2 regions of the Ramlibacter pinisoli genome follow, and region 1 is predicted to be linked to the other one. Evidence: predicted binding sites of a transcription regulator. Region 1 holds the regulator's gene; the other holds the start of a gene.

Region 1 (5,305 bases):
TCGGCCGCTTCCAGGGCGGCCAGGTCCGCCGCCGCGTCGAGACGGGCGAGGTCGTCCTTCCAGCCGGCCAGCAGCGCCGGCAACTCGGCCGGCTGGCGCTTGTAGCGGCGCGCCAGCGACACCCAGGACGCCATGCGCTCGTCGAGTTGCGCGAGCCGCTGCGGGTCGAGGTCGGTCCTGCGCAGGTAGGCGTGCAGCGTGTGCGCCGCGTCCTCCGCCTGGGCCAGGCTGGACGCCAGCACGTCGGCCAGCTCGCGGAACTCCGGTTCCAGGTGCTGCTGCTCGTGCAGGGCGGCCTGGGCCGCGGACAGCCGCACCGTGGCGCCGCTGTCCTCGCCTTGCAGGGCCTCGATGGCGGCCTGTGCGGCATCGAGCAGCGCCTGGGCATGCGACAGCCGCGAGTGGCTGGTGTTCAGGTCGTCCCACTCGTCGGCCCCGGGGGCCAGCTTGTCGACTTCGCCGATCTGCCAGGCGAGCCGCTCGCGTTCGCGCTGGAGTGAATCCTGGGCGGTCCGGGCTTCGGCAAGAGCCTTCTGGGCGGTACGCCATTGCTGCCAGAGCTGCTGCAGCCGGGTGGCGGACGTGCCGGCGTAGGCATCGAGCAGGTCGCGCACGGCGTCGGGGCGGGTGAGGCTCTGCCAGGCATGCTGGCCGTGGATGTCGACCAGGCGTTCACCCAGCTCGCGCAACTGTGCGGCGGTGGCGGGGCTGCCATTGACCCAGGCGCGGCTCTTGCCCTGGTTGTCGATGCTGCGCCGCAGCAGCAGCGTGTCGCCGCCGTCGAAGCCGGCTTCCTCGAGCCAGCCTGCCAGCGCCGGCGGCTGGTCGAACTCGGCGCTGATCTCGGCGCGCGCCGCACCTTCGCGCACCACGCCGACGTCGGCCCGGGCGCCCAGCGCCAGTTGCAAGGCGTCGACCAGGATGGACTTGCCGGCGCCGGTCTCACCGGTCAGGACGGTGAAGCCGGCGTCCAGGTCCAGTTCCAGCCCGCGCACGATGACGAAATCGCGCAAGGCCATTCGCTTGAGGCTCACGATCCCCCCTCGTTCCAGTGCAGCTTCTTGCGCAGCGTGTCGTAATAGGTCCAGCCGATCGGATGCAGGAACCGCACCTGGTGGTCGGAGCGCTTGACCAGGATGCGGTCGCCATGCAGCAGCGAAGCCAGCGATTGCATGTCGAAGTTGGCGCTGGCATCGCGGCCCGCCACCAGCTCGATGGCGATCTCGCCGCTGTCCGGGATGACGATGGGACGGTTGGACAGCGTGTGCGGCGCGATCGGCACCAGCACCCAGACCGGGTTGGCGGGGTGCAGCAGGGGACCGCCCGCGGACAGGGAGTATGCGGTGGACCCCGTGGGGGTGGCGACGATCAGGCCGTCGGCGCGCTGGCTGGCGACGAAGTGGCCATCGACCTCGACCCGCAGTTCGACCATGCCGGAGGTGGCGCCCCGGTTGACCACCACGTCGTTCATGGCCTGGGCCTTGAACACGCAGCGGCCGTCGCGCATGACGCAGGCCTGCATGAGGCTGCGGCGGTCCTCTTCGTGTTCCCCCCGCAGCATGGGCGCCAGGACCTGCCGGTAGCGGTCGAGCGGAATATCGGTGATGAAGCCGAGGCGGCCCTGGTTGATGCCGATCAGGGGCACGCCGTGGCGCGCGAGCCGGCGGCCGATACCCAGCATGGTGCCGTCGCCGCCGATCACCAGGCCCAGGTCGCACTGGGTGCCGATGGCGGCGACATCCAGGACCGGATAGCCGACAATGCCCGAGGCGCTGGCCGTGTCGTGTTCGATGGCCACGTCGCAGCCTTCGGCCACCAGGAATTGCGCGATGTCCTCCAGCGCGGCGCGGTTGGACGCCGCCGCCGCCGTGCCACCGGCCCCGGCGTGGTACTTGCCGATCAGCGCGACCTGGTGGAACACGGAGTTCATCGTGGGCAAATTACATCATTAAAATTCCTGCGAGGCCTCCGCACCATGCTCGATGACCGTGCCAAGTTGTTGTTGAAAGCGCTGGTCGAGCGCTATATCGCCGACGGGCAGCCGGTCGGCTCGCGCACCCTGTCGCGCGCCTCGGGGCTGGAGCTGTCGCCGGCCACCATCCGCAACGTGATGTCCGACCTCGAGGAGCTCGGGTTCATCGCCAGCCCCCACACCTCGGCCGGCCGCATCCCCACCGCGCGCGGCTACCGCCTGTTCGTGGACACCATGCTCACCGTGCAGCGCGAGCAGTTCATGGCGCCCAGCCTGCCGGCCGACCAGCCGCAGCGCGTCATCGCCAACGCCGCCCAGCTGTTGTCCAACCTGTCGCAGTTCGTGGGTGTCGTCATGGCGCCACGGCGCAGTTCGGTGTTCCGCCACATCGAGTTCCTGCGCCTGTCGGAGCGGCGCTTCCTGGTGATCATCGTGTCGCCCGAGGGCGACGTGCAGAACCGGGTGGTGTTCACCGAGACCGACCACACCCAGAACCAGCTGGTCGAAGCCGCCAACTACATCAACACCCACTACGCCGGCCTGGCCATCGAGCAGGTGCGCGAGCGGCTCAAGGGCGAGGTCGAGCGGCTGCGCGGCGAAATCGTGCAGCTGATGCAGACCGCCGTCGACGCCAGTTCGGAGGCCATGTCGCAGCAGGACGACGTGGTGATCTCCGGCGAGCGCAACCTGCTGGCGGTGTCCGACTTCTCCAGCGACATGTCGCACCTGCGCAAGGCATTCGAGCTGTTCGAGCAGAAGACCCAGCTGATGCGCCTGCTCGACATCTCCAGCCAGGCCGCGGGCGTGCGCATCTTCATCGGCGGCGAGAGCAAGTTCGTGCCGTTCGAGGAGCTGTCGGTCGTCAGCGCCCCATACGAGGTGGACGGCCAGGTCGTCGGCACGCTGGGCGTCATCGGGCCCACCCGCATGCCCTACGACCGGATGATCCAGATCGTGGACATCACGTCGCGCCTGGTGAGCAACGCACTGAGCCACCACAAATAGGGGCTGCCCGGCGCGCTCCCTACAATCGTCCGCAGGGGGCGTTAGCTCAGTTGGTTAGAGCAGGGGACTCATAATCCCTTGGTCGCTGGTTCGAGCCCAGCACGCCCTACCAAAATCCGGCCCCTAGTGCTATCGAAAGAGGAGCGCCTGTCTCTGGCGACAGTCTGGTGACAGGCTTGGCGCGGCCTTCGTCTTTGTACGCGTCGAATATGAGTGTCTCGACGGTCGTTCAATGGGGCGCTTCAGAGGGGAACAGAGGGCCGGCGACTCACTCCCGCGGCAATGGAAGGAAGGGCCAGCTTTCGGGCCATGCGCGAAGGCTTGGGTTCCGAAGACCGGTGGTGTGTGCTGGCCGGCTCCTGTGAAAGCTGGGCCTCTCGATCGAACACAAACGGGTGGGGCGCCATCATGGGCGTACGGGGACACCTGCAGGCGGCCGAGACGGCGCTGTCGGAGATCGCCCGCCGTGCTCGCGCCCCCAACGCGTTTGACGGCCCGTGCAACTGCACCTGCAGGAAATCGAGCATCTCGACACCTTCGCGCTTCTGCACCAGGCAGGGGGTTGGCGAGCTTCCAGTAACCCTACGCTGTCGGCAGAGCAAGGCTGCTGTAACGGCCGACGTGCTCCATGAATGACGACGACACGTAGCGCTGCACGAAGACCTTGGGACCGTGAAGCGCTCAGTCACTACCGCGTAGTCCGGCCGCGGATCGGCCGGAGGATGGCCACCCGATCCCGGTACGTCGTGGATCAGGAACAGCACCGGCTCGAGCTGAGCAATCCTCTGGGCCCTTCTTGGCGATGGCCGACCTACAGTGAAATCGCACATCGTCCTACACGATGCCACCGGCCCATCAGTGGGGCGGTTGTATATTGATTCGGCCCCTAGCAAGGGCAAAAAGAAACCCCCGACGTGGATCAGACGTCGAGGGTTCTAGTGCAACAAGTCCGGCAGGACACCTAGGCCAGAGCTTCGGCTGGCCAGAAGGGAGCTCAACATGCTTTTCCGCTTCATTCGGTCTGTGGCCGGCGGCGTTTTCACGCTCGCAACCGCAGTGATGTTGTTGCGTACCTAACTGGCTCGCTCGGGGTTGCGACCTGAGCGAGCTCAGTTTAGATGCTGAATGGAGCTCTGCTGCATTCAAGTATCACTTCAAAGCAAATAAAGTGACGTCTGTTCAATTTAGTTGGGCAGTCTGGGTCTCCTATTTCTTTTTTCTGAGCTTTGTATGACACGAGTCTTTATTGAGCCCAAGCCGACTGGTGGCGGGACTATTACTCACTACGAGATCGACTACGGCGCCAGCACTGCGAGCAAGGGGCCTTACCCCACTCAAGAAGCGGCGGTCAAGGCCGCGAAGACTATGGAGCACGGCCCAAGTGCTGGTCGCGCGCGTCCGACACATTAACAAGGGCAATCCCGAGCACTGGCGCGCCGCATAAATCTAGGTATCGCCTGTGGGGGGCGGCCGACTCAATGCACCGGGCCCCCGCTGCCATCAAGGCGAGTGACGCGACACATCTGCCAATTCGGGGCGCTCAACCGACTCTGAAGATTAAGAGGCCGGGCTCCAGGTGAGGCGCCGACCGCGGTCTGTCACTGAGGAGAGTTGGCGGTAACTCCTACTGGGAGCGAAGCGTCTGACGTGCGGATGGACGGTCCGCAAGTCCCTGAGTGTTGAAGGCGCCTTTGGCGGAGGCGGCCGACATCCTCGCTTGCTTGCACCCCGGCGGAGTGGGTCAACCCTTGCAAGCGCCAGCAATCGAACTCACAGGCACATAATGCGCTCAACAATAGAGGAGCGGAGGTGGCAATGACCAAAGATCTGAATGGCGAAACACTGGGGGCGTGGATCATCCACCACGGCCGCAAGTTGCAAGCTGACCAAGCGGGCGCTGCCGAGTTTCCTTCTATCGATGGGGCAGCAAAAAGCGGACTGTTGTTGGCTGGGATGGCGGCCTCCGATGAGACTAGCCTGAGCGCCGCCGAAGTTGAGGCAGTTGCAAAAGCCGCCAAACTCAACCCCAAGACCGAGTTGAAATTCCATCTAGAGCAACTCAGAAGCCGTCAGGTGATCGACATCAGCTCCAGCGGCGATGTACAGGTACTCGGGGTTAGCTCGCGCAAGGTGCTTCAAGAAACCGCTGCCCTATTTGGTCAGCACGGCCCCACCGGGGAAGAGCGTGCCGTAATCGATGTCGCGGAGCAAACATCAGGAATACCCCAACTGCGCAGCGCTGAGACGAAGCGCATAAGTGACGAATTCAAGCTCTCTTCCCCAGCGGCAACAGATCTGCTGAGTCGCATGGAGGGAATGGGCCTCGTC
Region 2 (5,305 bases), 320 kb from region 1:
GCGCCGCGCCGGACCAGATCACCTTGAAACTCTTGCCGGTCGATGTGGCCGCCCCGGGGTTGACCGCTGCGCCCACTGCCGCGCAGGCCGGCGAGCCGGCCACGTTGGCACCAGTGATGAAGTCCGAATCGAAGGTGACATTGGCCGTTGCCAGCGTGTCCTTTAGGTTGGTCAGCGTGGCCGACCGAGAGGTGTTGGTATCGACTCTCTCAATCAGAACGGTGTACTGGATGTACGAACCCGGGATGCTCTTCGGCGCATAGGGCGGTGTTCCACTTTTGTCGCCGCCGACCGGATCGCAGATCGTCTCGGCCGTCTTGGTCACCCTGATCGCGGCCGTCGACACCTTGAAAGCACTGCGGGCGCTGTGCTTCGCGTCGCGCGGACCGTCTTCGCTGGTGCCGGAGCCGTCGGCGAATACGATGTCGACGACCGTCGGGCTATTGGTCGTCGATTCGATCAACGCCACGAGCGGCTTCCCCACTTCCCGCGCAGTGGCGACCAGCGTCACTGCGCCAATCTCGTCGTTGACCTGGCCCGGCGGAATGCTGCAGGCCACTTTCAGCGTCACCGACGTGCCCGCCGTCAGCCCGGCAATGCTGGTGATCTCCGTCGTTGGGGCAGCGTTGTCGTAGATCTTGCAGTTGGTCGGGTCGAAGGCGTCGGCGACCGTGGTGGCACTGGTGCCGTTGAACATGTAGCCCACCGGACCCGACAGGTTGCTGGTGGTGCTGAGCGCGAAGTCCTGCGTCTCGTTGCCTTCATTGGTCAGCACGAACGTCAGCGTCGAGGTGCTGCCGGGGATCGCGCTCACGCCAGGAGTCGTGTCGGTGGTGGTCACGTTCAGGTTGATCTTGTTGTCGACCTTGAAGGAGGTGAAGGTGCAGGTCTTGGTGCTGTTGCCGGAGGGCGAGGAGCAGATCTGGTCTTGCCCAATGCCGCCAACCGAGTAGTCCAGCTTGGCAGCGTTGTCGATCGGGGTGCCAGCGGGCGTGAGGGTGGATGCGGCCTGGGCCGTTCCGGCCAGGGCGCCCAGCGCCAGGAGCGCTGTCGCTCCCAGGCGGGCCAGTGAAGTTCGCACTGTCATGTCAGTTTCCTTGTGGGTTGTTCGAGGTGGAAGGAGAAATCGGAGACGAGAGGGCCTGCGGCCATCGCAGGTCGGGGCCGCGGCGGACCGCAGCTCCAGAAGCGCGCAGGGCCGGCGCGCGGCCAGCCCCCTTGCATGGGATGGAAGTGGCGATGAGGGTGGTCGGCGCGGGCCGTCATGGCGCCCGCGGTCAGTTGACGGTGACGCGGAAACTCACGACGCCCTGCTTGCCGGGGGCAAGCTCGCCGCGATAGACCCAGCGCACGTGGGTGAACTCGGACAGGCCGGCGGGACGCTCCTTGCCGTCGGCGCCGCGCACCTTGACCTTGTCGGCCGCCGCCCAGGTCTTGCCGCCGTCGGCGGAGAAGCTGATGTCGGTGTTCTCGCCGGTCGCACTGCCGCCCACCAGGGTGGTGTTGACCGGGACCGGGTTGACGACGGAGATGTTGCCGGCCGGCTTGCTGCCGGTGTTGCGGAAGGTCGAGGTGTAGATCACCTCGGCGCCCGGCGCGGCCTTCGCGGCCGGCTCGCGCCGCTTCTCGGTCTTGCCGTCGGCGGTCTTGACCTCCTTCTCGATCTCGGCGACGTTGCGCAGCTCGATGCTGCCGGGCTGGTTGCCTTGCGCGTGCGCCGGCGCGAGCCAGGCGGCGGCGAAGGCCAGGAGGACGGTTTGGAAGAGACGACGCTGCATGTCAGGGACTCCTTGTGAAATTCAGTTGACGGTGGCTTTGAACTCGATCGCGCGGCTGGCTGGCGCGGTGAGGGTGGGAAAGGTGGTCTGGACGGTGCCGGCGGCGTAGCCGCTGTCGTCGCCGTCGGCGGCGTCGGTGCGCGCGGCGCCGTCCACGGTGATGCTTCCGGGCACGTAGGTCAGGGTGGCCGGCAGCGGGTCGGCGACGGTGACGCCGGTGACGGTGCCGGCGCCGCTGGCGGTGAGCACCAGCCGGTAGGTGAGGACCGCGCCGCTGGTGACGTTGGCGCCGCCGGCCGGGTCGCGCACGGCCGCCACGCTCTTGGCGATGCCCACCGCGACCGACGAGACCAGGTAGGTGCCGGTGGCCGCGGCCTGGCCGCCGCCACGGCCGACGACGATGGGCACGTCGGCCACGCTGCCCACCTGGGTGCCGGGGGCGGCGCCGGCGCCGACGGCGGTGGAGATGGCGCTCAGCGTCGCCCTGCCGGCCGCCCCGGTGGGCTGGCCGGCGGGGATGGCGCTGGCCAGGAACACCACGCGGCTGGCGTCCGCCGCCAGGGTGATGTCGTTGCCGCCGGTGACGTACATCGTGTCGGCGGCGGCGCCGGACGACTGGAACCCGGCCTGGCCGCCGCTCTCCAGCCAGATCGCGGCCGGCGCCGCATCGGCCGGGTCGAACTGGTCGCCGGCGACGGCGTTGTTGCGGACCAGTCGGAAGGTGTCGGCGGCGTTGCCGGTGTTGGTGACGACGAAGGCCAGCGGGCGCAGCGTGTCGGGCGAAGCCGAGGGCACGGCCGTGCTGTCCTGCCAGGTCACGGTGACGGCAAGGACCCGCGCGACGATCACCGGCAGGGAACTGGCCGATGCCACGCTGGGCGTGCCGCCGATCGAGTAGTTGAGGACGGCGGTGTTGCGGATGGCCGAGCCGGCCGGGGTGCCGGCGGCCCATGCGGCGGACATGCCCGCCAGCAGGCCCACGACCAGCACCACCCACCGGACAATCACGCCCCGGCCCGCGTCCCTTCGACAACCCCTCACCGCTCGAGTCCCGCTTTGACGTTCCCCGTCGACGAGGAGCCCGGAACGACCGCTTGGCCGGGGCGCTTGTCTTTATGTAACGACGGGATTACAAGTTGTTACTGAGGTTAGCATAGGGTTCCGACTTAAGGATGAGTTAGCCCACGCCCTAGGTGGGGCATGACGGTTTGCCGCGCTGGCTGTTGTATTTGCGCGCCGAAAAGCAGCGCTGCGAGGCGCTTGCCCCGCGTGAGACGGCTGGATTCAGGCCGCCGGGTCGGCAAAAGGTGCAGGCCGAACGCTGTCCTTGGTCACCGCGACGGGGGCCGTTGGGTCGCGGGAGCAGTCGGCCGAGGAAGGGCCCCTCCCCTGAAACTTTGTAACAGGCGTCCGGCTTCCCTGGACGCAGCCGGCTCCGGTCTTGCAGAGGATGGGCGGTCGATCGCGTCAGCGGCTTCAGGGGTGCGCCGGCGCCGATGCTGGCTGCCAGACCGGAGCAGCCGACGGAGCCAATGGGCGCCCGCCGCGCAGCAAGCCCCGCAGGCAGGCCCCGTCCGACAGCCCCGGGGGCTTGCAACCGACACGGAAAGCCCTATCATTAGCACTCGCAGGAGATGAGTGCTAGCAGACCAGCCGGCGCCCTCCCGTCCAATTAGGAAGCGCTAACTTTTGTTGGCGCTTTTTGATGTCCAACCCCCAAGGAGATGCAATGAAACTTCGCCCTCTGCACGATCGCGTGATCGTCAAGCGCCTGGAACAAGAGACCAAGACCGCCTCCGGCATCGTCATCCCCGACAACGCCGCCGAGAAGCCCGACCAGGGTGAGGTGCTGGCCGTCGGCCCGGGCCGCAAGAGCGACAAGGGTGAACTGATCGCCTTGAACATCAAGGTGGGCGATCGCGTGCTGTTCGGCAAGTACAGCGGCCAGACCGTCAAGGTCGACGGCGACGAGCTGCTCGTCATGAAGGAAGACGATCTGTTCGCGGTCGTCGAGCGCTGAGCCCCAGCCTCCTGTCATCCCCTTCCATTCACTGAATTTCCGGAGTCATCCACATGGCAGCTAAAGACGTCATTTTCGGCGGCGACGCCCGCGCCCGCATGGTCGAAGGCGTGAACATCCTGGCCAACGCCGTCAAGGTCACCCTGGGCCCGAAGGGCCGCAACGTCGTGCTCGAGCGCTCGTTCGGCGCCCCCACCGTCACCAAGGACGGTGTCTCGGTCGCCAAGGAGATCGAGCTCAAGGACAAGCTCCAGAACATGGGCGCCCAGATGGTCAAGGAAGTCGCTTCCAAGACCAGCGACAACGCCGGTGACGGCACCACCACCGCCACCGTGCTGGCCCAGGCCATCGTGCGCGAAGGCATGAAGTACGTGGCCGCCGGCATGAACCCGATGGACCTCAAGCGCGGCATCGACAAGGCCGTGGTGCAGCTCACCGACCAGCTGAAGAAGGCCTCCAAGCCGACCACGACCTCCAAGGAGATCGCCCAGGTCGGTTCGATCTCGGCCAACAGCGACGAGTCGATCGGCAAGATCATCGCCGACGCGATGGACAAGGTCGGCAAGGAAGGCGTCATCACCGTCGAAGACGGCAAGAGCCTGAACAACGAGCTGGACGTCGTCGAAGGCATGCAGTTCGACCGCGGCTACCTCTCGCCCTACTTCATCAACAACCCGGAAAAGCAGTCGGCTCTCCTCGAGAACCCGTTCGTGCTGCTGTTCGACAAGAAGATCAGCAACATCCGTGACCTGCTGCCCACGCTGGAGCAGGTGGCCAAGGCCGGCCGTCCGCTGCTGATCATCGCGGAAGAAGTCGAAGGCGAGGCGCTGGCGACCCTGGTGGTCAACACCATCCGCGGCATCCTGAAGGTCGTGGCCGTCAAGGCGCCGGGCTTCGGCGACCGCCGCAAGGCCATGCTGGAAGACATCGCCATCCTGACGGGCGGCAAGGTCATCGCCGAGGAAGTGGGCCTGACGCTCGAGAAGGCGACGCTGGCCGACCTGGGCCAGGCCAAGCGCATCGAAGTGGGCAAGGAAAACACCACCATCATCGACGGCGCCGGCGCCGCTGGTGACATCGAAGCGCGCGTCAAGCAGATCCGCGTCCAGATCGAGGAAGCCACCAGCGACTACGACCGCGAGAAGCTGCAAGAGCGCGTGGCCAAGCTGGCCGGCGGCGTGGCCGTCATCAAGGTCGGTGCCGCCACCGAAGTCGAGATGAAGGAAAAGAAGGCCCGCGTCGAAGACGCCCTGCACGCCACCCGCGCTGCGGTGGAAGAAGGCATCGTGGCCGGTGGTGGCGTCGCGCTGCTGCGCGCCAAGCAGGCCGCCGGCGAGATCAAGGGCGACAACGCCGACCAGGACGCCGGCATCAAGCTGGTGCTCAAGGCCATCGAAGCGCCCCTGCGCGAGATCGTCTTCAACGCCGGTGGCGAGGCTTCCGTGGTGGTCAACTCCGTGCTGAACGGCAAGGGCAACTACGGCTTCAACGCCGCCAACGACACCTA

Evidence for each region. The regulator HrcA, encoded in region 1, represses chaperone genes, less so after heat shock. The targets are predictions, from matches to a motif close to TTAGCACTCNNNNNNNNNGAGTGCTAA.
Region 2: groES (co-chaperone GroES) is a predicted target of HrcA. The motif match lies at 3,397-3,423, and genes of this name have one in related genera.

What each region holds. Positions count from the first base shown of each region.
Region 1 is NZ_WSEL01000003.1:2,055,245-2,060,549, reverse strand. Features, by position in the region: gene recN (DNA repair protein RecN) at 1-1,034, opposite strand, end outside; gene GON04_RS11185 (NAD kinase) at 1,031-1,930, opposite strand; gene hrcA (heat-inducible transcriptional repressor HrcA) at 1,976-2,977, shown strand; tRNA gene GON04_RS11175 (tRNA-Ile) at 3,013-3,089, shown strand; gene GON04_RS11170 (hypothetical protein) at 4,793-5,305, shown strand, end outside.
Region 2 is NZ_WSEL01000003.1:2,375,927-2,381,231, forward strand. Features, by position in the region: gene GON04_RS12755 (hypothetical protein) at 1-1,087, opposite strand, end outside; gene GON04_RS12760 (DUF11 domain-containing protein) at 1,278-1,778, opposite strand; gene GON04_RS27185 (DUF11 domain-containing protein) at 1,800-2,786, opposite strand; gene groES (co-chaperone GroES) at 3,508-3,798, shown strand; gene groL (chaperonin GroEL) at 3,852-5,305, shown strand, end outside.